3 regions of the Paenibacillus sp. J22P90 genome follow, and region 1 is predicted to be linked to each of the others. Evidence: riboswitches for the same ligand, from Rfam matches in the RefSeq annotation. Region 1 holds a riboswitch; each other region holds the start of a gene.
The links. A riboswitch is a leader RNA that binds a small molecule or an ion and turns the genes downstream of it on or off. The one in region 1 is predicted to bind cobalamin.
Positions count from the first base shown of each region.

Region 2: it holds a riboswitch for cobalamin, as region 1 does, so the genes downstream of both, AC58UX_RS28375 (S-layer homology domain-containing protein) here and AC58UX_RS09980 (ABC transporter substrate-binding protein) in region 1, are expected to answer to the same signal.
Region 3: it holds a riboswitch for cobalamin, as region 1 does, so the genes downstream of both, metE (5-methyltetrahydropteroyltriglutamate--homocysteine S-methyltransferase) here and AC58UX_RS09980 (ABC transporter substrate-binding protein) in region 1, are expected to answer to the same signal.

Region 1 covers NZ_JCAUAY010000002.1:1,208,192-1,214,720, reverse strand. The annotation lists gene AC58UX_RS10010 (MFS transporter) at 1-104, shown strand, start outside; gene cysK (cysteine synthase A) at 168-1,088, shown strand; gene AC58UX_RS10000 (Lrp/AsnC family transcriptional regulator) at 1,287-1,778, shown strand; gene AC58UX_RS09995 (aminotransferase class I/II-fold pyridoxal phosphate-dependent enzyme) at 1,794-2,996, shown strand; gene AC58UX_RS09990 (aspartyl-phosphate phosphatase Spo0E family protein) at 3,077-3,343, shown strand; gene AC58UX_RS09985 (hypothetical protein) at 3,403-3,930, shown strand; cobalamin riboswitch at 3,962-4,111, shown strand; gene AC58UX_RS09980 (ABC transporter substrate-binding protein) at 4,274-5,290, shown strand; gene AC58UX_RS09975 (FecCD family ABC transporter permease) at 5,290-6,327, shown strand; gene AC58UX_RS09970 (heme ABC transporter ATP-binding protein) at 6,333-6,529, shown strand, end outside.
Region 2 covers NZ_JCAUAY010000012.1:24,832-31,360, reverse strand. The annotation lists gene AC58UX_RS28380 (prenyltransferase/squalene oxidase repeat-containing protein) at 1-345, opposite strand, end outside; gene AC58UX_RS28375 (S-layer homology domain-containing protein) at 347-3,523, opposite strand; cobalamin riboswitch at 3,674-3,868, opposite strand; gene AC58UX_RS28370 (hypothetical protein) at 4,009-4,290, opposite strand; gene AC58UX_RS28365 (MBL fold metallo-hydrolase) at 4,850-5,473, opposite strand; gene AC58UX_RS28360 (thioredoxin family protein) at 5,492-6,058, opposite strand; gene uptA (undecaprenyl phosphate transporter UptA) at 6,137-6,529, opposite strand, start outside.
Region 3 covers NZ_JCAUAY010000001.1:75,702-82,230, forward strand. The annotation lists gene asnB (asparagine synthase (glutamine-hydrolyzing)) at 1-1,724, opposite strand, end outside; gene AC58UX_RS00345 (DUF4023 family protein) at 1,916-2,029, shown strand; gene AC58UX_RS00350 (hypothetical protein) at 2,182-2,313, shown strand; gene metE (5-methyltetrahydropteroyltriglutamate--homocysteine S-methyltransferase) at 2,357-4,657, opposite strand; cobalamin riboswitch at 4,808-5,005, opposite strand; gene AC58UX_RS00360 (response regulator) at 5,274-6,529, shown strand, end outside.

The DNA.
Region 1 (6,529 bases):
GCAAAGAGCCGCTGGTGATTAACATACTGCTGTTGGTGATCGGAAGCTCAACCTTCTTCTCCTGGGTGTTTATAAGAAATAAGTTGCCTGTAACCAAGTCTTGACAGGGACTGGGTTTCCACATGAAAATGTGAATATTATCATTGTGGGATGAGGAGGGGGCACGAATGTCCAAAAAGATGGTTAACAGCATCACAGAGCTAATCGGAGATACCCCCGCGGTACGGATTAACCGTTTGGTGGATGGGGAAGCTGCTGAGCTGTACGTGAAGCTGGAGTACTTCAATCCAAGTGGAAGCGTGAAGGATCGGGCTGCATGGAATCTCATTGATCAAGCTGAGAAATCAGGAATGCTTCAGCCAGGAGCGACAATTATTGAGCCTACCAGCGGAAATACGGGGATTGGACTTGCAATGAACGCGGCGGCTAAGGGCTATAAGGCCATTTTGATTATGCCGGATAATATGAGTAAAGAGCGCATCAATATTTTGAAGGCTTATGGAGCCGAAGTCGTGCTGACGCCAGCCGCTTTACGGATGCCTGGTGCCATTGCGAAGGCTATAGAGTTGCGGGATCAAATTCCCGGCAGCTTTATTCCACAGCAATTTGAAAATCCAGCCAATCCAAGTATTCATCGGGTCACGACTGCACCTGAAATTTTGCAGCAAATGGAAGGCCGTTTAGATGCGTTTGTTGCCACTTCGGGTACGGGGGGGACGATTACTGGGACGGGTGAAGTACTTCGGGAACAACTGCCGAATATTCAAATATACGTCGTTGAGCCTCAAGGATCACCTGTGCTTTCCGGTGGAAGTCCCGGGCCTCATAAGCTAGTGGGGACTAGCCCAGGCTTTGTTCCAGCAATTTTGAACACCAGCATCTATGATGAAATTGTACAGGTGTCCGATGAGGACGCGCTTCAAACGATGAGGGATTTGGCGAGCAAGGAAGGCATCCTCGTCGGTCCGTCTGCAGGAGCATCGGTATGGACAGGCATTCAGGTTGCAAAGAAGCTTGGTGCAGGAAAACGAGTGATCTGTATTGCACCGGATACGGGTGAACGTTATTTAAGTATGGATCTTTTTTAACCAAATATAAGGTGAATATGGCAATCAAAAGTCACTTGGAGAGTCATCCAGTGGCTTTTTATTTTGCCTATAGAAGTGGAATTTTCAAATATATATAAATATTCTGCCTTTCTCAGCGATCAGTAATTGAATTAGGACAGTGATTCATTGTAAGATGAATGGATGAATGAAACATATTTCAGAAAGGTAGGTTTAACCATGGATACTTTGAAGCTTAAAATTCTCGAATTACTAAAGGAAGACGCCCGCAGGAGCGCGGATCTGATCGCCACCATGTTAGATACGGCGGAGGCCGAAGTTGCGCGAGCGATAAGCGAGATGGAAGCGGATAAGGTCATCGTCAAATACGCGACAGTCGTAAACTGGAGCAAAGTAGATGACGAGAAGGTTACTGCCCTAATTGAAGTGCAAATTACGCCGGAGCGCGGGCGCGGGTTTGATGCGATTGCGGAACGGATCTATTTATATCCGGAAGTCAAATCGGTTTATCTCATGTCAGGAGCGTATGATTTGCTCGTCGAGATTGAGGGCAGCTCGCTGAAGCAGGTTGCTTCTTTCGTTTCCAATAAGCTATCGCCAATTGATCGAGTTCTCTCCACGAAAACGAATTTTATTTTGAAAAAATACAAACAAGACGGCATTATTTTCGAAGATCAGGAAGATGATCATCGGATGCTTGTGTCGCCGTAAGGAAGAGGTAGCGCCATGATCAAGGATGAGACAACGATTCAAACAAGTAAAAAATCCATGCAGGATTACCTCGCTCCTGCCGTGCGTGAGATGAAGCCGTCTGGCATTCGGAAGTTTTTTGATCTCGTAAGCAATAGCAAAGAGGATATTATTTCACTTGGTGTTGGCGAACCGGATTTCTCCACGCCTTGGCACGTTCGTGAAGCGGCTGTTCACTCCTTGGAGCGCGGCAGAACCAAATATACGCCAAACTCTGGGATCCCGGAGCTGCGCGAAGCGATTGCGAACTATTTGTATACGTCATTTAAAGTGAAATATGAGCCATCGAATGAAGTGCTCGTTACGGTTGGCGGCAGTGAAGCGATTGATCTTGCTCTTCGCTCACTGATTACACCGGGGGATGAAATTCTGATTCCTGAGCCTTGTTATATTTCTTACTCTCCCATCACAGCTATTAGTGGCGGGGTGCCCGTTGGTATCGAAACGTTTGCGAAGGATCAGTTTAAGCTAACGGAAAAGGCGCTTCGTGATGCGATTACGCCAAAATCCAAAGTATTAATCCTCTGCTACCCAAGCAATCCAACTGGCGGTATTATGTCCTATGAGGACTGGCTGCCGATTGCTAAAGTTGTTGAAGAACATGATCTGATCGTTATTTCTGATGAGATTTATGCAGAGCTAACATACGGTCAGAAGCATGTGAGCTTTGCCGCGGTTCCGGGAATGCAGGATCGGACGATTCTAGTTAGCGGATTCTCCAAGGCGTTCGCGATGACAGGCTGGCGGATGGGGTATGCTTGCGGTCACCGAGAGCTGATCTCAGCAATGACCAAGATTCACCAGTACACAGTCATGTGCGCTCCTGTCATGGGCCAAGTAGCCGCGCATGAAGCGTTGACGAATGGATTGGAAGAGAAGGATCGGATGATCGAATCTTACAATCAACGGAGACGGCTGGTTGTTAAAGGCTTCCGTGAAGTAGGACTTGAATGTCATGAACCACAGGGCGCATTCTATGCGTTCCCAAGTATTGTGGCGACAGGCCTGACTTCTGACGAATTTGCGCAGCGTCTCTTGTACGAAGCTAAGGTTGCTGCTGTGCCTGGGGATGTTTTTGGATTGGGCGGAGAAGGTTTCCTGCGTTGCTCTTATGCCTACAGTGTTTCTCAACTCAATGAAGCTTTAGAAAGAATTGGTAAATTCTTAAGGAAATTATAACTTTTGTGATTAATTTTGTAACATTTTCATATATTCATAGGCGGCGAAAACTGGTATTCTTATAGTAAGGAGGGATGAGCATGGCTTTTATGGAATATCAGCTTACTAACTTTCAAAAGCAATTTCAAATTCGCGAGCAAGAGTTCGGACAGCGTTGGCTGACCAGACATGCCAAGAAGCAAAATTCCCTAAACTTACTTGAAGAAGAAATCAACACGTTGCGGCGTAAAATGGAACAGATGGTCATGGAAGGAAAAGAAATGACATCTGATGCAGTTGTTGAATTAAGCACAATGCTGGATCTAAAAATAAACGAATATATGGCAGCTGGAAAGAAAAGTCGGTGAAAACCGACTTTTCTGGCGACTATCGATAAGAGAGAGCAATGACGGAGGGAAATACGTACATGAAGGCGAAATGGCTACTCGTTGTATTGCTAGGCATGATGCTGACGCTGACGGCTTGTGGAGGTCCGAAAGCAGATGTTTCCATATTTATTATGGGACCTAATGGTTTCCCAAGCGAAGCGGCGGAGAAAATGGAAACTTCTTTGAAACTTAAGATAGGGGAACTTCCGACAGTGAAGCTGAATACATCTCCTATTTTTTCAATGGAAAAAATGATTGTTGAGCTAGCAGCTGGTGGTAACGGGATCTTCATCTTGGGAGAAGAGCAGTTCAAAGGCTTGAGCAACCAAGCGGGGTTCGTTTCTTTAGATAACACGATTAATCCTGCAGATTACCCTGACGGGGTTATCGAAATTAAAGAAGAAGGCAAAGCGGCTGAAAAACATTTATATGGCATCCCATTGAACGGGAATAAATGGATGAAAGAGCAAGGCTATGAAGGAAAAGGGCTGTACGCGTTCATTCCTCAGAATGCTCCGAAAATGGACGAGTCCTTGAAAGTCCTTAAAATCATTGCGGAAAAGTAAGAGAACGTCTATAATCGACAAATAGTTGATCGTATAATTTGCAATCATAGGTTCTCATAAGCTTCTTGGAAGGTTATGAGTTTAGGGGAAGCCGGTTCAAATCCGGCACGGTCCCGCCACTGTAATTCAGTCTTGCGAAAGTCTGGAGAGTCAGGATACCTGCCTATGATGCCGTTACAACATCCTTCGAGGAAAAGGATCGCGTTAAATCAGGAAGCAGCGTAAGCATGTGCGTTGCCCAATACCGCGATTTATCGTCTCCTTCGTTCCTAGTGAACAAGGGGACTTTTTTGTTTACATAAGATTGGATCGAAAATGATGAAGTAGAAAGAGGGTTTATTAGATGATACAAACTAGGATCAAAAAGGGGCTTATTTTAACATTAGCGTTTGCAACAGCTATTTCTTTAGCAGCTTGCGCAAAAAAGGAAACCGAAATCTCGGATCCTTCCAAGCTTGGCGGTGAGGGGACGAAGGCACCGACAACAGCAACAACATCAGCACCAGTCACAGCGAAGAAAACGACATATCCTTTGAAAGTGAAGGATGCAACGGGGAAAGAATTTACTTTTGACAAGGCGCCAGAGCGTATCGCCTCGGTTTCCCCAGCAGAGACAGAAGCGCTGTTTGCAATAGGACTTGACGCCAATATCGTCGGTGTATCTGATTTCGATGATTATCCAGAAGCGGCTAAATCGAAGCCGAAACTGGGAAGTATCACGAAACCGAACATGGAGGCCGTTATTGCTTCCAATGCATCGCTTGTCATAACAGGTGTATCCATGAGCGCAGAGTCGGTCCAGAAGCTGCGTGATTTAAATATTAATGTTTTTAAAGTTGAGCCGAAGACGCTAGATGACGCCATTACTAATATTCAAACGTTTGGACTTATTACGGATCATCAGGAGCAAGCGGATAAAATTGTTGCTAAAATGAAAGCAGATCGTCAAAAGGTTGTAGATGCTGTGAAAGACGTGAAGCAGCCGAATAAGAAGAAAGTATATATGGAATTTGCCCCAGGCTGGACTGTGGGAAGCGGAGAGTTCATGGATGAACTGATTACGCTCGCAGGTGGCGTTAACGTAGCTAGCGATAAAGCAGGTTGGTACGAAATCAGCGAGGAGAAGATCATTCAACAGAATCCAAACGTGATTTTGTTTGCAAATGGAATCGTGGACTTCAAAAGCAAGAAGCCGTTAGAAGAAATCATTCGTACGCGCGGTGGTTGGGATGCCATTGATGCCGTAAAAAATAAACGCGTGATAGGGCTCGACCAAAACTTGGTAAGCCGCCCAGGTCCGAGATTGACGGACGGTTTATTGGAAATGGCGAAAGGGATTTATCCTGAACTGGTGAAATAATGAAAAGAAAATTGATGCTAGGGGGAGGAGTAGGAGTTATACTCCTTCTTCTTTCTATTGTGGTGAGTTTATCCATTGGCTCAGCCCAGCTTCCCATTTCACATATTGTGGGGATCTTGGCGAAGCATCTTCCGTGGATTGGGAGTCATATCGAAGTAAACTGGCCGGAAACTTCCGAGCAAATCATGAATAAAGTACGAATCCCGCGTGTGCTGCTAGGCATACTTGTTGGGGCTGTGCTTTCCATCGCAGGCGCTGGTTTTCAAGGGGTTTTACGCAACCCGCTAGCTGACCCCTACTCGCTTGGCGTTTCTTCAGGTGCTTCCGCAGGGGCTGCTTTTGTTATTTATTTTGGGCTGCAATTCTCCTTGTTTGGGCAATGGTCGATCCCGATACTGGCTTTTGTGACGGGGCTAATTTCCCTGTTTCTGGTCTTAAAGCTGGCGATGATTGAAGGGAAGCTGAAAATGGAGACGCTGATTCTTTCTGGTGTTGTGATGCAAGCTTTTCTAGGTGCGTTCGTGTCCTTCTTGGTATCCATTTCCAATCAAACGATTAATGAGATTATTTTTTGGCTGATGGGAAGTCTAGCGATGCGAGGATGGTCATATACGTATATGATTTCACCGTATCTATTGATTGGTCTAGTCGTTCTGCTAAGCTATGCGAGATCGTTAAATCTGCTTGCATTAGGTGAGCGTCAGGCGGCTCATCTCGGTGTTCATGTGGAGCGTACCAAGGTGATTGTGCTGATCGCTTCTACCTTGATTACAGCTGCAGCCGTATCTGTGGCGGGGGTAATCGGCTTCGTTGGATTGATCGTACCGCATTTAGTTCGAATGTTGGTTGGTCCCGACTATCGATTGATTATTCCTTTATCCGCCATTGGCGGAGGGATTTATGTGTTATGGGCAGACACCTTAGCTCGCACGCTGCTTAGTCCTACGGAAATTCCGCTCGGTGTGATAACGGCGTTTCTGGGTGCGCCATTTTTTGCCTACCTGCTCCATAAAGATAAGAAAACGTTAAGAGGTTGATCACGATGATTAAAGTGGAGCAGCTCGGTCAGAGTTTTCATGAACAAATAGTTTTGGACCGGATTAGCTTTGAGGTTCGGCAGGGGGAGTTTTTTGGGATTATTGGACCCAATGGCAGCGGTAAATCTACCTTGCTTCGACTTCTCTCCGGCATGGATCCAGTTCGACAAGGGCATGTGACGGTAAAAGGAAAGCCAGTTTC
Region 2 (6,529 bases), on a different contig from region 1:
TGCTACCTCATCAACATTACGGCCGATGGACGTTAGCGCTAGGATAACGCGATCATACTCCGTATATTTCACGGCGTGAAGCTTTCCTGAATTTTCCTTTAAAATCTTTTCTACATTCGCGTAATATTTCGCGTAGTAAGTATTAGGAACTGGCACGCCTGAGCGCGCCAGTCCGAATACCGTCCAATCTCCACCGATTGAGGCTATGATTGGATCTGTGATTGTTTGCTGCAAGAATGCCGCAGTCTGACTAATTTGCTTCTCTACCACAGCCTTGTTCATGTTATCCGAAGGAGCAGAAAGAAGCGAAAGAACCAACATGATTATAGTTAAAATTTGTCCCATGCTACTTTTTCAACTCGTGAAGCCTCATGATAACGACAGCCACCATCTCACGCGTTACTGGCAGCAAGGGATTGAAAAACCCGCTATCATCCGTCAACAATCCAGCTTCAATCGCCTGGTTGACGTAAGGCAGGGCCCATGCGGAGACACTCGCTTGGTCTTTCAAGCCTTTGTCTTTCTGCTCCGCAACGGACCATCCTTGTAATCTACCTAGAATCACAGCCATCTCCTGTCTGGAAATCGTTTGATTCGGGGCAAAAGAATGTTCAGCAACGCCCGATATCAGCCCTTTTGCTTTTGCCGTGGCCACGTATTTATAGAACCAATCGTCTGTGCTTACATCCTCAAAGTCAGACTCACCGCTGACAAACTCAGCTCCCGTAAAACGGATAATGAGCGCCGCAAATTCTGCTCTTGTTAACTCCCGCTTCGGTTCAAACTTCGTTCCTGTTCCATCCATGTAACCTAGCGTTGTTGCTTTAGCGACAGCATCCTGTGCCCAGTTCGAAATCGTAATGGCATCTTCATATTCAGCTGCCAGTGTGTTTTTGGTTTCTTCTGTAGGCTCTGCAGGCTCTTCAGGTTCCGTGGGTTCCGTAGGCTTACCAGGGATAATTGGGACAACTCCACCTCCTGGCGGAGTATACACATCACCGATGTCTTTCCCCAGATCCTTGGTAAACTGCCAACGAAGGATATCATTGTTCTGTAATGTGTAAATACCTGCGCTGTATTTGGGAAATACGCCGTTCACGGAGTACATCCAGCCACTTAGCGGCAAATCTCGATCCATTTCTTTCAAGTTATCAATCGATTGCACATAAAGGCTTGCACCCGTACCGATGTAAGACAGAGCTAAACTTTGGGAACCCAGTACACGCTGCAAAAGTGTGAAAGCCGTATCGCCAGGCTGCAACGTAACGGATATAGGAGCAATGATATCCCCTTCTCCCAATGAGCGTTTTTCAACAGACAAAGTAACTTTCTGTGTACCGCCAATTGGGCCAGTACCACCGCCAGATCCCGGCGTATTAACAATGGACGATGTAAATGCTAGAAACTCCGTAAAATGCTTCGTTTTAATAATCAAATCGCCATTTTCGCTATATGCATATACATCATCGCTGCGATAATCGCTATTGTTATATTTCGGAATGGCGCTATAATTCCCGCTTTCATCAATGAAACCGGCGTTTTTATCCCCCATCCCTTTCAACTTCAGGGTAACGTGTTGATTAAACTGAATGCGGCTATCACCGCCGACTTTAATGCGCGAATCGATGCTGTCTAGCTTACTACCACCAACGGTTAGAGCACCATTCACTTTATTGGCAACGGAATTATCGGTTGTGCTAAGTACTCTCGGCAGCTCAATCTCATTGTTCCACGCTGAAGTCACCCGTGTAAAAGCAGGTATCTCCAACTCCGTAGTGCCTCGTTTGGCAATGATCTCTGGCAATGCGACCGTCGTAAACGAAAGGGTAATTTTGTTCGTCGCTTGATCATTAGCATCCGTCGAGAAAGATACATTGGACTCATTAGCGCCCACATTGACAGTTTGATCACCCGTCGTGCTCACGTTATGGATGGTCAGCGCATTACTTTCCGAATTACTGACCAGTGCGGCTGGCAGTGCTTTGAGCGTTAGGGTTCCTTTTTGACCTTGCCCCGCAAACGTAACGACAAGATCTTGATGATTGCTTGCTTGAGCTATATTGGCGATCGACAAGCCTGTGGTGCCAGGATCAAAGCTCCAATTCGTTGCCACATCAGCCCCAAGCGTAAACGTATCACCAACTAGTTTGATTTGTAAGCTAGGATTCAGCGTACCGATATTCGTATTCAAAGCAACCGAAATGGATGGCCAACGACCATAGTAAAATTTAACGACATCGTCGTCTTTTAAAATGTAATCCGCAGCGCTGACGAATGGTGAAACCCCATTCACCTCATACATCCAGCCATCATACCCGCCAAGACTTCCTTCTGATTGACCTGCTACTGAGGAAAGATAGGCACCATAGCTGCTATCTTGAATGACGTAGTCGATATTTGCCTTCTCTAACGTTTGTTTCAAGGCATCCATGGCCGTCCCAAAACGTCCATATGCGGAAGCCGTTACCGTTTGCTGTGCATAAATAGGAGCATCTATGCCTTGAACACTTAACTGAACAGTCGTTACATTGGCTTTATCCGCCAAACGCTGCCAAACAGACTTGTTATGCTGAATATCCGTTAACGCGATTAATATTTGCTCTGTTGCCATTAGATTTTGGGTTGGCGGCGTTACTTTCCAAGAAAATGATCCAGTAGGCAGCTGGAAGCTATAAACGGCATCAACAACCGTGTGTTCATTGATCCAACTTGCGGACCGCATGTCTTCTCCAACAGCGACCAAGCCTGATACAGAAGTAGCCAAACTGTTCGAATTATCGCCGTATCCCCACGGACCTGTTGATTCAAACCCGCCGTTAGCAAGTTGCCGTTGCTTCAACAACGCTTTAGCGCGACCAATAGCTGTGACTGCAGCGCTATTCGACTGATAATTGCCTAGCGCCAATAAGGCCATGCCTGTTATATCCGTATCCGAATGCGTCCCTGATAAAGCAAATCCACCATCTGTTAATTGCTTGCTTAACAAAAAGCTCAACGCTTTATCTTTGGCTGCTTGATTCCAAGTACCTACATTGTGCTTTAATTTCTCTCCCGTATCCAAGGCAAGCATGGCAAATATATGTTTATTGATGCTGCCAATGGCACCCGTTGAAGCATTTTGTTGTGCGGCCAGCTCAGCGTATAGATTCCTCTTGGTTTCCCAAGCTATGGACGGATTGCGATCCATCGTCAATAAGCCGAATATTTTTTGAATATGATCCGTTCCACCTGCATTTGCCAAAAATCCCGGATCTACTTTTTCCCACGAAGGAAGGTTCCATCTCCCATTATGCAAATTTTCCCCAGCACCCCATAGCGCAACCATTTGCCACCAGGAAGCAAGATTCGTGCCGTTTTGTTGATAGTAACGGACAGTATCCGAGATAATCGTATTCAATTTCGTAGTTTGATCTGATTCAGCTGCTCTAGCAGCCTGTGGAACAAGTATTAAAATGATAAGTGCAAAACTAAGTAAGGCTGAAATCCCTTTTTTCATCAAACGAAACAAACCAATCACCTTCATCTTTCTTAAAAAAGTTGGACAAACAAAAAAAACACCTTTCTCTGAGTAACAGAAGAAAGATGTCCTTGTAAAAAACGTGTTAATCCAACGACTAACCGTTATTTTTGGTAAATGCAAAGAAACATCTTCCTCCCATCCTCGTGAGAAAAAAATAAAAATACTTATTAGGCAGGTCTCCTGGCTTCGCTTCATCGCATGTACAATCTCCTTCCCATCGAGTGACCGAAAGTGGATATGATTGTATGCTCAGCGTTACAGTGGCGGGACCGCATCGGACTTCAACCGAACTTCCCTATTAAGCTTCCGCTAGATTCAGCAGAAAGCACCTTATAAGCTAGTTTATGAAATTGTCTGTAATCATGACGAATTGTACATGACTTCCTCGCAATAAACAATCCTTTTTTTTCTCAACAAAAAAAGGCAACCCCTCCAAGGCCCATGGCCCCGCGGGATTACCTTCCTCTTTTACCCGTGCAATCTGCAAATTAATATTTACAAATACCACGCGTAATGATAACTAGCAAAATGAAAAGTACTAGGATACTAGCAGCCGTATTGTTTTTCGGAGGACAAGCGACTGCTTGCGTGTGAACTGGTTTTGGGAATACAAATTCAGTTTGTTGGTAGGACGCGTGCAGGTGGATATTGTGTGCTGGTTGCTGCATGATCGGCGCTGGAGCTGGAAGTGGAGTCGGCATTGGCATTGGCATCGGGGTAGGCATAGGCATTGGTTGCATTGGGTAATTCGGAACTTTTATATGTTCCATGAGAAATGCACCTCCTTCATATTTTCCCTTAAGGGACTTTCACGTGAATAAACAGTTTAAACAGGATTGTTATTGTTGAGGTTGGGTGAATAGCTTACAACATCAGTCTATGGGGAACCACCTACGTTGCACACGGTAAACACCCAGTTACCACATAAATTGGGTGGGTGTCATGGGCGAACGAGCATACATGCCGACCATCCAGCACAAAAAAAGGGACCCTCCCGCAATGAATATAGCTGGGGCCTCCCTTGCATGCAGCTGGGAAGGCTGCACAAATGCAAATAGGCAACCTTTTTCAGCGGCTGAACCGCTCGATCTAAAATAAATGCAAATAGGCATCAATTTCCGCCGTCATGCCTCTTCTGAGCACCTTTTCGGCCCAAAAGGTTGCACTCTCGCAATTATTTCTCTCCATTTCGCTGTTTTCCTCGAAAATAAGTGCCTTTTAGCATCTTTGACCGCTTACACGGACATTTCAAACCTAGTTTCCTAATTTCAGCTGAACGCCCTCTCAAAAAAAAACCGCCCCCTATCAGAGGGAGCAGTCCTAAAGACCTTACACGTATGGGTTATTCTCACGCTCAAAACCAATCGTTGTTTTCGCGCCGTGCCCCGAGTAGACGATCACCTCGTCATCCAGCAGGAACAGCTTGTCCTGGATGGAATCGAGCAGCGTATTGTGGTTGCCACCGGGCAGGTCGGTACGACCGACCGACAGCTTAAACAACACGTCACCGCTGAACAGGTGATTCTCGTACAAGAAGCTCACACTGCCCGGCGAGTGGCCCGGGGTGTGGAACACTTTGAGCTGGATGCCCAGAAACTCAAGCGTCTGCCCCTCATCCAGCGAGAATTCCGCAGGATCGGTCTCAATCAGAGCGCCAAGATCTGGCCAGCGTGCGGAGCCGTTTTTCTTCGGATTCGTCAGCCAATCAGCTTCCAAGTCGTGAATATACACGGGGCAGTTCTTGAGCTTGCGAATCTCATCCACACCACCGATGTGATCAAAATGCGCATGCGTCAGCAGAATCGCCACGATATCCATGTCGGCGATCTTTTTGATCAGCGACTTGGGATTCATGCCTGGATCGATAATAATGCCTTGATTTGTCTCTGGATTCGACAGCAAGTACGCATTCGTCTGCACCGGCCCCAGGACAAAGGATTGAATGTTAATCATCGTAATGCCACCTTCACCTTAGAACGACTCGATCAATGAACGAAGTTCCTTCACAATAACGGCATGGTATCCGTTACCTTCGCCATATTGACGGCCCATTTCGGCTCTGGCTACTTGAATTTTTTCGCTATAATCAGCTGCATCGCGATCTGGATTTTCTTTTTTGAATTGCGTCATAACCGCTTGTACATGCTTCGGACGAGGACCCCAGTGTCCAAGCACAAAACCGCCTGTATCTGTGAAAATAACGATCGGAATCGCACGTCCGCCGCCTGTTAGGAACTGATCGATCACATCATAATTTTGCTCGATGATGAGAACTTCTGTCGGCACGCCGCTATTTTCCAAAGCTTTGAAAACAACAGGCACATTGCGAACAACGTCTCCGCACCAGTCAGCAGCAACAATCAAGCAACGAAGATCATCGCGATTATTGAGGGATTCGAAATATTCCTTATCCTCTTCATTGTCCCAAGCGAAACCATCGTAATACGCTAGGAATTGTTCTTGATTTTTCGTCATACCATCGATAAACTGTTGTGGCTTCAAGCCTGTGCGCAGCATACTAGCAAGATTCGTACTCATTGATTTCATCCTCCCAGGAAAGTCCATATTCTCTCATTCATTGTAACAAAAGCAAACGAAACCGCCAAATCGAGATTCCTAGACTTTCGTTTTTCTTTTCAAATAAAATTGATAGCCCGCATACAAAATCGTCAACACGACCGCTGCGACAATTAAAGGTTTAATATAAGGCCCCGCGTACTCGCCGATCGTCTCCCAGTTGTCTTTCAATTTCATGCCCAAATAAATATACAAAAAAGAGTAAGGAATAAGCGCAAGCCCCGTGTACAGGGTGAATTTGCCTAGTGGCATTTTCGCCATTCCACCTGGCAATGAGATCGCATGACGTACAATCGGAATAAATCTCGCTGTAAAAATCATGCCCGTCCCATACCGGTTAAACCAGCTTTCCGCTACATCAATATGATGCTTGCTGATCAGTAAGTATTTTCCATACTTCTCCAGAAATGGTCTACCACCGTAGCGCCCAAT
Region 3 (6,529 bases), on a different contig from region 1:
CTGGCGAGAGCGCGAATTTTTTTAACATCAATGAAAGGTAAAAGAGGAGACGACGGATCATCTAAAATTTCCAGCACCCATTTCCGCACGGCGGTTAAATAATTCGGGTTGTGGGTTTTCGGATAGGGGCTCTTCTTCCGTGTCAGCACATCTTCAGGCAATACGCCTCGTAAGGCTTTGCGCAAAATCCCTTTTTCCCGATCGCCTGACGTTTTAATTTCCCAAGGAATGTTCCACACGTATTCAACGAGACGATGGTCACAGAACGGGACGCGTACCTCGAGGCCGACAGCCATGCTCATACGGTCTTTACGATCAAGCAGCGTTGGCATGAAACGGGTGATGTTCAAATAGGACATTTCCCGCATGCGATTCTGCTGCTCCGTTTCCCCGGCTAAACGAGGGACCTCGCTTAAAGCCTGCTGGTATCGATTGCTCACGTACTCGACGGGTTTAATCCAATCGACGAAGTCCGATGCCAGCAAGTCAACGCGATTAGCCAGCTTGAGTGACCATGGGAACGTGTTTGCTTCCAAGGCTTCGGCATTGTGGAACCAAGGATATCCACCGAAGATTTCGTCAGCGGCTTCACCTGAGATCGCGACCGTAGCTCCTTTTTTAATTTCTCGGCAAAATAAATAAAGAGACCCATCGACATCGGCCATCCCTGGGGTATCGCGTGCAATCACAACTGTTTTCAGAGATTCCACAAGCTCTGGGGTATCAAATTCAATATAATGATGCTCGGTGCCGAGGTGGTCGGTCATCCGTTTGATCCATGGGGCATCTGAGTTCGGTTGGAACAGATTCGCTTTAAAATGCTTATCGTTATCCTTGTAGTCAACGGAGAAGGTATGAAGCGGACCTTTGCCGCTTTCCTTATAATGAGCTGCCGCGAGCGCGGTGAGTGCGCTAGAGTCCAATCCGCCTGAAAGCAGTGTGCAGATGGGAACATCCGAAACAAGCTGACGCTCTGCCGTATCGCTTAGCAATTGCTGAACTTGCGCTGCTGTTGCGTCGATATCATCGGGATGCTGGTGGCTTTCGAGCTTCCAGTACGTACGAATGGATAATCCATTACGATCAAAAATAGCAAATTGACCTGGCTTCAGCTCTGACATATTCCGATAAATCCCATGTCCAGGCGTGCGTGCCGGTCCTACTGCGAATATTTCAGCGAACCCTTCAGCGCCGACCTCTGCTTTGAAATCAGGGTGAGCCAATATGGATTTTGGTTCAGAGCCGAACAATAACACACTATCCTGATGGGAATAAAAAAGCGGCTTAACGCCGAGTCGATCCCTCACGAGTGTTAGCGACTGCTCTTGGTCATTCCAGGCAGCAAAAGCAAAGATGCCGTTCAGGCGGTCAATACATGCTTTTCCCCACTCGATAAAAGCGACCAGCAGCACTTCCGTATCGCATGTCGTCCGAAAATGATGACCGCGGAGCTCGAGCTCCTTTTTTAACTCAGGGGCATTATAAAGTTCGCCATTATATACGATAGTATACGTATAGTCGCCTTGTTTACGGACCATCGGCTGAGCGCCGTTCTCCGGGTCCATCACACTTAGACGTCGATGTCCGAGGGCACAATGCTGTGAAATCCACGTACCTGAAGCATCAGGTCCGCGCAGTTGGAGCGTTTCCGTCATATTTTCTAGAATGGACGGGTACCCGGTCAAGTCTTTCCGCCAATCTATCCAACCCGTTATTCCGCACATAGACGTTCCTTCCTTTCTTCTAAAGAGAGCATAATGATAAAGGGTATGCACAAGGAAGGTATTAAATGTCTGTCCAGAAACCGGGGAGAGCAAGCGGGACGTGGTTTTTGTATAGATTGGGTGTTTAAATTTCGAGCCGCCGTGACATTCTAAAGGGGTAATGCCATTCTTTCTTCAGGAGGCGAGTGCTCATGGATAGTCATTTCATTAGCAAACTGCACGAGAAGCAGAGGAAAGCCGAGAAGAATAAAAGGACACAAGGTGACGGTCATACAGGCAAAAACTTGCCTCACAAGATGCACTAACGTCTCATGGCATGAGCAAGAGCCTGCAGGATTGATCCTGCAGGCTTTTTGTTTAAATATATTTTGGCTGAGAATAACATCCAGCATATTCAGCGCATTAACCCACCATACTAATGTAGCGTTCATTCTAAGAGTAGAAGGAGTTGCTTTTCATGGGTAAGAAAAAAGGTATGGATCAGAAAACACAAAGCACCATCGACCACTCGAAGCAATCATCACGTATTCAATCGAATCTGGATTCAACGGAGCCAGGTCACCATCAGCCGAACAGGCCATCTGTGTAAAATGTACAACCCCTTGCTCGCGAATACAGCAAGGGGATCCCCCCTAAGAAACTGTCAATTCCCTGCGACTTTCTCTAAACAGTTCAGCAGCCTCAACCATCACTCTCAGCGCAGCAATGGTCTCTTCTTTTCCTCGCGTTTTCAAACCGCAGTCTGGGTTAATCCAGAACAACTCCGGCTCTAGCACCTTCAGCGCGCGCTCAATCATTTCAACCATTTCCGTAACAGAAGGTACTCGCGGACTGTGAATGTCATACACCCCAAGCCCAATTCCTTGATCATACGTATGCTCTTCAAAGCTGTGAATTAGCTCACCGTGACTGCGTGAGGTTTCGATCGAAATGACGTCAGCGTCTAACGCGCGAATGGCGTCAATGATGTCGTGGAACTCACAATAGCACATGTGCGTGTGAATTTGCGTCCCATCGCCGACAGTCGCTGTGGATAAGCGGAATGCCAGAACAGCCCAGTCGAGATAGGCTTGCCAGTCTCTTTTTTTCAACGGTAGACCTTCTCGTAGAGCTGGCTCATCCACTTGAATCATTTCGATGCCCGCTTGCTCTAATGCTTCTACTTCTTGGCGTAGAGCTAGTGCGATTTGGTAGGCAACCTGTTCACGTGAAATATCGCTGCGTACGAACGACCAATTTAGAATCGTAATTGGCCCAGTCAACATGCCTTTTACCGGCTTTGTGGTGAGGGATTGGGCAAACTTCGTTTCTTTGACCGTCATCTCTTGCACGAATTCCACATCGCCAAAAATAACAGGTGGTTTCACGCAACGTGAACCATAGGACTGTACCCATCCGTTCGACGTAAAGGCAAACCCATCCAGCTTCTCACCGAAAAACTCAACCATATCCGTGCGCTCAAATTCCCCATGCACGAGCACATCAAGTCCAAGCTCATCTTGTAGTGTAATCCATTCTGTAATTTGATCTTGAATGAACGAGGCATATTGCTCAGGCGTCCATTCGCCGCTGCGCCAATTTTTACGAGCGTTACGAACCTCTGCCGTCTGTGGAAAGGATCCAATCGTTGTCGTCGGCAAGAAAGGCAGCTGCCACTTAGCTGCTTGAAGGCCTCGGCGTGTCGTGAAGCTACTATTTCTGCTTGAAGGCTGCTGACCGATCTTCGCGATCGCTTGATGGACGGCTTCTTTGTTTCGATAGGATGAGGCGTTAAGCTTAGCGATCGCTGTCTGGTTAATATCCAGTTCCAATTGAATGGAATCTTGGCCGTCCCGAATGGCTTTGGTCAAGATCGCAAGCTCACTCAGCTTTTCTTCTGCAAATGCTAGAGCATCCCGCAGCACAGGCTCAAGCTTACTTTCTTTGCGCCTCGATACAGGTACATGCAGTAAGCTGGATGAAGGCTGCAGCAGCATACGCTCGTAAGGAACGATGGCTTCTAACTTGGCTAGGAATGAAAGCTGCTCACTTAAATCTGTCCCCCAAATATTGCGTCCATCCAAAATACCAACCCCAAGCACTTTATCCGCAGGGAATCCATACGTTTGGAGATGGCTCCAGTTGAGCTCAAACCCGTGGATGAAGTCTAACCCGATGCCATGAACGGGAAGGGCGATAAGATCTGGATAGTGGTCTACTGCGTCAAAATACGTTTGGATGATGACTTTAAGCGCTGGAGCGGCTGCGGCAAGCGTGGTATAGATATGTTTTACACGATCGATATCTTCTGAACTCAGCGACTGAACCAGGATAGGCTCATCCACCTGCACCCACTCAACACCTTCCTCCACCAGCTCAGTCAAAATACGTGAATAAAGCGGTAGAAATAACGTGATTAGACGATCGATTTCTTCTGGTTTATATCCCTTAGCCAGCTTGAGGAAGGTAAATAGGCCGAGGATAACAGGCTTGCCTTGAATGCCCAGCTTATTCTTAGCTTTTCGGTACGCTTCAAGCGGTTTATTTACCGTCAGCTGAGGCTGAATGTCTTGTAATTCCGGAACAATGTAATGGTAGTTGGTGTTAAACCATTTGGTCATCTCACAAGCGGTTGCACCTTGGCTGCCTCGGGCCATCGCATAATAGGTGGCAAGCGGCACTTCGCCGCCTTCATAGTCAAAACGCTTCGGCACTAATCCGAACATCGTGGAAGTATCCAAGACATGATCATACAGACTGAAATCTCCTACAGGAATAAGGTCGATGCCTTTCTCTTGCTGAAGACGCAGATTATGAAGTCGGATCTCCTCAATTTGTTTTGTAAACTCTTGCTCATCTAGTTTGCCGGCCCAGAAAGCCTCCAGCGCTTTTTTCCACTCGCGGTTCTCGCCAATTCTTGGATATCCTAAATTGCTATTTATCAGTGCACACATGGGGAAGCCTCCTCAAATTTTACTTGCATACGAATCTCGGAAAATCAAAAAAGGGCATCTCCAACCTTAATAAAAAAGGTTAAAGATACCCTGTGTATGTGTATACAGTGTTTGCGATCTCTAACACCTCCCTATCTCCCGTAGGTAAAGCAGTGCTGTCAGAATTAGGCAGGTCTCCTGGCTTCAGAATCTTCATCAAACGCTTGCCTTCCCAATCTTTCGATCAGTGGCGCTTTAAGCGTTGACTCCTCTGTTACAGTGGCGGGACCGCGTCGGCATTGCACCGAACTTCCCTTTTAAGCTCTAGCCGATGTGGCTGACCAGAGCACCTATTCCCAATATGCAATTGTGATTACTATACATGATCCCCTAGGATCATGCAAAGGTTTTTCTTCACTTTTCGTACGTTTTTGCCGAAGTAATATACATTATCCCTTGAAAGAAGCTCGGTTTTAACCTTTCAAAGGTTATCGAATTTGATGGTAAATCATGCTAATATAGTAGGCGAAGTTCGGAAACGCTAACGTTCATGGACGATCACAAACATCAGGAAGAATGCAAATGACTCAAGTGATAGGCAATCACGTTAAGCTTGAGGAAAAAGGTGGAATCAGGCTTGGAAGAGTTGATGATGGATGACTATAGTCGTGCCAATATAAGTTTGGAATTTGAATCCAGAAAGCAGTATCTGGACGAATTGCGGATGCAATTAGACGCGTTAAATCTAAATTTACATGATGTGAAACCCGATGATCAGCTAGATCAAGCTAGAGAATGGTATCGGGTTAGTCATACGATGAAAGGCACAGCTCCTATTCTCGGAATGGTACGCCTTGGGGGGCTTGCTGCTCAGGTTGCCGACTGCTGGGAATGGAGCTATGAAGTAAGTGTTTTAGATAAAGGCAACATTCAAAATAGGTTTCAAGATTGTGTATTGGCCACGCGACCTCTGATGAATGAGCTTGAGATGGAGTATGAAATTAACTGCCAAGAGTTACGAATGGAACAAACACAAGATCAGTTTAGGGAAGCCCTTCCCGTGCATCTTCGCGGCAGCAGGCTGCTGATTGTGGAGGATGATGGCGTTTTAAGGGCTTATTTGTCTCGTAAACTCAGGTTGGAAGGCTATCTAGTCGACGAAGCATCGGATGTGGATTCAGCGATTAAGCTGCTTAGAGGAAATGATTATCAATTAATTACGATTGATCTGATGATGTACCCTTACAGCGGTTATGAGATTTTTGAGGTTTTAAAAGAAGATCCCATGATCAAATGGCTTCCCATGCTGGTGCTGTCAGGGCGCAACGAAATGAAAGATGTGACCCAATGCTTTCGACTAGGGGCAGATGATTATGTCACCAAACCTTTTCGCTATGAAGAATTAAGCGCACGTATTCAGCGGCTAATTCTACGGCATAAAGAGTTTGCACTCATGGCGTTTAGCGATCCGTTGACAGGCATTCATAATCGGCGGTATTTTGACCTGCAGCTCCAAGTCGAAGTGAATCGTGCACAGAAATATGGTGAACCTTTAACCATGGTTATGCTCGATATCGATTTCTTCAAAAAAGTTAACGATAATTATGGCCACCCAGTTGGTGACCTTGTTCTTCAGAGCTTTGGCTGCTTGCTGCAGAATAGCTTGCGTGCTACGGATATTCTTGCGCGTATGGGCGGCGAAGAGTTTGGTGTCATCATGCCGAGAACTACGGATATGGAAGCGGAAAAAGTAATTAAAAGCATCCTCGAGCGGGTCCGAAACGAACCAGTTGCCAACAGTGAAAATGCGGAATACTTCATCACCTTTTCTGCCGGCATTGCGCCTTGGATGGCCAGCAAGTCGATTCAGCAGTGGCATCAAATCGTAGATTA